One region of the Pseudomonas sp. AC532 genome, then DNA from elsewhere that is predicted to be linked to it. Evidence: predicted binding sites of a transcription regulator. Region 1 holds the regulator's gene; the other holds the start of a gene.
The links. The regulator LexA, encoded in region 1, represses DNA repair genes until DNA is damaged. The targets are predictions, from matches to a motif close to CTGTNTNNNNANACAG.
Positions count from the first base shown of each region.

Region 1 (2,165 bases):
CCGCCGTTGGCGGCAGTATCGCTCCTGTTCGCAGCTCTCGGCGCGCCTTGCTACCTGGCGCTGCGCTTCAGCCGAGGCTGATGTTCAGGCTTTGTGCCTTGCCGGTGTGTGCAGCGCTCTCCAGCTGCTGGCGCGCATGCGGGGGCAGTGGCTGCAGCCAACTGACGACCGTATGGCTACGACCAAGCTTGAGGGCTTCCTGGGCCAGCTGCAGGGCACTCTGGCTGTTGCGCGGGTGCAGCAGTAAAATGCGCTCGCGGTTCAGGCCGGCATCGCGTAACCAACTTTGCGTGAGGCTGGCCGGTGGCGCGATCAGCGTCAGCCAGCGATCGTCATCCTTCTCGCTCAACTCCCGCAGCATTGGCGCCAGCAGCGTGAGGCAGTGGCCTGCAGCGCCTCTCAGTGATACCTCGCTGAAAGTGGTCTGGTGGGAGATCGGTTCGGGTTCGGCCGGCGGCACCGTCGATGCCAGAAAAGCGTCGAACAGGGGCAGCTGGGTGCGGCTCAGCGACTGCGGGAACTGCATAAAGCCTCCATTAACGGCGTATCACGCCGACACTCAAGCCTTCGATAATCAGGTCCTGCTCTTCCAGGTTCACCTCGATCGGGGCGAACTCGGGGTTTTCCGCCAGTAGCCAGACGGTATTGCCTTCACGCTTGAAACGCTTGACCGTGACTTCGTCGTCGATGCGCGCAACCACCACCTGGCCGTTGCGGGCTTCGCTGGTGGTGTGCACCGCGAGCAGGTCGCCGTCGATGATGCCGATGTCCTTCATGCTCATGCCGCGAACACGCAACAGGTAGTCGGCCCTGGGGCGGAAGAAGTCCGGGTTTATCCGGCAGGCTTCCTCTATGTGCTGTTGCGCCAGGATCGGCGCGCCGGCGGCGACACGGCCAATTACCGGCAGCCCATCTTCTTCGGTCTGGTTGGGTTCGAAGCCGGGGATACGGATGCCGCGCGAGGCACCCGGCGTCATTTCGATCGCGCCCTTGCGGGCCAGCGCCTTGAGGTGTTCCTCTGCGGCATTGGGCGATTTGAAGCCCAGTGCCTGGGCAATCTCCGCGCGGGTCGGCGGATAGCCGTTGTCTTCCAGGCACTGCTTGATGAAGGCGAGGATTTCAGCTTGGCGGGACGTGAGCTTGATCATGTGGGTGGCTCTGTCTTTTTATACAGTGACTGGGATTATATACAGTAAGCGACGCTTGGCAATCCTTGTCGTGTCCCCTTGGCGATTTATCGGCTGCTGATAAATGATGCACAACGGGCTATGCTCTGGCAGCTTTGTACTGTCGCATGCGCGCCGCTGACGCCATCGCCGAAGGGTGACCGGGCATTCAGAATCCGCCCCGCGCGACTTGACAGGTGAGCAGTCTGAAACGTATGTTTCAAACACTTGTTTGTCGGGTGGATGTCATGGCGCAATCGGAAACCGTTGAACGCATTCTTGATGCCGCGGAACAGCTGTTCGCGGAAAAGGGGTTCGCCGAGACGTCGTTGCGCCTGATCACCAGCAAGGCCGGCGTCAACCTGGCGGCCGTCAACTACCATTTCGGCTCCAAGAAGGCCTTGATCCAGGCGGTGTTCTCACGTTTTCTCGGGCCGTTCTGCGCCAGCCTGGAGCGCGAGCTCGACAAGCGCCAGAGCAAGCCCGGCGTGACATTCAGTCTCGAAGAACTGCTCGAGCTGCTGGTCGAGCAGGCGCTGGCGGTCAAGCCACGCAGCGGTAACGACCTGTCGATCTTCATGCGTCTGCTGGGCCTGGCCTTCAGTCAGAGCCAGGGCCATCTGCGCAAGTACCTCGAAGAGGTCTACGGCAAGGTGTTTCGTCGCTACATGCTGCTGGTGCATGAAGCGGCGCCCGGCATTCCTCCGCTCGAGCTGTTCTGGCGTGTGCACTTCATGCTTGGCGCCGCGGCGTTCAGCATGTCGGGCATCAAGGCCCTGCGGGCCATGGCGGAGAGCGATTTTGGCGTGGATACCTCGATCGAGCAGGTCATGCGCCTGATGGTGCCGTTCCTGGCCGCCGGCATGCGCTCCGAAAGCGGCGTGACCGACCCGCGACTGGCGGCTGCGCAGCTCATCCCTCGAAGCAAAACCCCACCCATCATCAAGGCTTGATCGCTGGCGCCCGGCTTGCGGCGTGGTTGTCGCAGCCATAAGCTTG
Region 1 is NZ_OZ409888.1:4,697,367-4,699,531, forward strand. Features, by position in the region: gene sulA (SOS-induced cell division inhibitor SulA) at 68-526, opposite strand; gene lexA (transcriptional repressor LexA) at 537-1,148, opposite strand; gene ACZ0AV_RS21880 (TetR/AcrR family transcriptional regulator) at 1,415-2,119, shown strand.

Region 2 (2,165 bases), 740 kb from region 1:
TTCACTCTCCCGAAACTTTGATATATCCGCAGCGTTGTCGTGACCGCTGCGGTAGCACTAATACGCTTGACTCAATAAATGGGGGCTCGCCCGCCGATTTCAAGCCTGCTCGTCGATGGACGGCGGCGTCTCGGCCGGCGCCTTGCTGACCACGACCATGGCCGGGCGCAGCAGGCGACCGTTGAGCATGTAGCCCTTCTGGAACACCTTGAGCACGCTGTTGGGCTCGACATGGGTGCTTTCCTGCAGGGCCATGGCCTGGTGATGCTCCGGGTTGAACGGCGCACCATGCGGGTCGATGGCTTCCAACTGGTGACGCTTGAGCGTGTCGAGCAGCAATTTGAGCGTCAGCTCCATGCCCTCGCGCACCGCCTTGATCGCCTCGTCGTCGGCACTGGACAGCTCGAGACCACGTTCGAGGCTATCGACCACCGGCAACAAGTCATTGGCGAACTTCTCGAGGGCGAACTTGTGCGCCTTCTCGACATCCTGCTCAGCGCGGCGGCGCACGTTCTGCAGATCGGCAGCCATGCGCAGCGACTGATCCTGCGCAGTCGCCAGTTGCTCTTCCAGCGTTTGCACGCGAGCAGCCAGGTCTTCACCCGGCGCAGCGTCATGCGCTTCGGCCTCGGGAGTCTGCGGATCCAGGTTCTGTTCGTCAGCCATGCATTTCTCCTCTGAATAATTCGACGAGCCTCAACTCGCGCGTCTGCCGCCTATATAAGGACGATTCGTAGGGTTTCAAGGGGCACAGCCACTTCCATACGTCGCCAAGCAGAGAGGATTGCCAGCCACGAACGAAACACTGTATAAATAACCAGACAAAATTCTGGGAGGCCCTGCCATGCTGGTGCACCTGTCCGTACACAACTACGCCATCGTCGAACACCTCGATCTGGAACTGGATCGCGGCATGAGCGTCATCAGCGGCGAAACCGGCGCTGGCAAGTCGATCATGCTCGATGCCCTCGGCCTGACCCTGGGCGACCGCGCGGACAGCGGCGTGGTACGCCCCGGTGCCGACAAGGCCGACATCCTCGCCAGCTTCGACCTCGGCGACATTCCCGAAGCCTACAGCTGGCTCGCCGAACGCGACCTGGGCACTGACGGCCCGTGCATCCTGCGCCGCGTGATCACTGCCGAAGGCCGGTCGCGTGGCTACATCAACGGCACGCCCTGCCCCCTCGGCGATCTCAAGGCGCTCGGCGAGCTGCTGATCGACATCCACAGCCAGCACGAACACCAGTCGCTGCTCAAGGTCGACACCCACCGACGCCTGCTCGATGAATACGCGGGCGCGCAGGAACTGGCCCGCCAGGTACAACTGGCTGCGCAGCGCTGGAAACAGACCCGCAGCGAGCTCGAACGCCTCGCCTCGCAAGGCGACGAGCAGCGCGCCCGTCATCAGTTGCTCAGCTATCAGCTCGAAGAACTGGAAAATCTGGGCCTTGGCGAGAACGAGCTGGAACAGCTCGAGCAGGATCACAAGGCCCTGACCAATGCCGAGGGCCTGCTTGCCGCTTGCCGTCAGGTCATCGAGCAATGCAGCGAGAGCGACGCCGGCAACGTACTCTCGGCCCTGACCAGCAGCCTGAGCCGACTCAGTGGCGTGCAGGGCCAACCGGGGCCGCTCAACGAAGCCGCCAACCTGCTGGCCAGCGCGCAGATTCAGGTCGAGGAAGCCGTCGGCGAACTGAACCGTTTTCTCGATCATTTCGAGGCCGACCCACAGCGCCAGCAGCAACTCGAAGAGCGCCTGGACACCATCTATACCCTGGCGCGCAAACACCGCATTCACCCCAGCGAGTTGCCAGCCATGCAACAGCAGCTGTTCGACGAGCTGGAAGGCCTGAATGCCGATGACCAGGCCACCGAGCGCCTCGGCGAAGAGCTGGCCGCTTACGGCCGCCATTATCAGGAAAAAGCGGCCGACCTGAGCGCCCGCCGGCAGAAGGCAGCAGGCAAGCTGAGCAAGGCAGTGGAAAAGGAAATGCAGCTGCTGGGCATGCCCGGCGGGCGCTTCAGCATTCAGTTGCAGGAGAACCCGAGCAGCGAACCCAACGTCAACGGCCTTGAGCAGGTCGAGTTTCTGGTCAGCGCCAACCCCGGCCAGCCGATCAAGGCGCTGGCCAAGGTGGCGTCGGGTGGTGAACTGTCGCGCATCA
Region 2 is NZ_OZ409888.1:3,958,189-3,960,353, reverse strand. Features, by position in the region: gene grpE (nucleotide exchange factor GrpE) at 100-666, opposite strand; gene recN (DNA repair protein RecN) at 845-2,165, shown strand, end outside.
Region 2: the regulator LexA is predicted to act here: its motif matches at 806-821, upstream of recN (DNA repair protein RecN).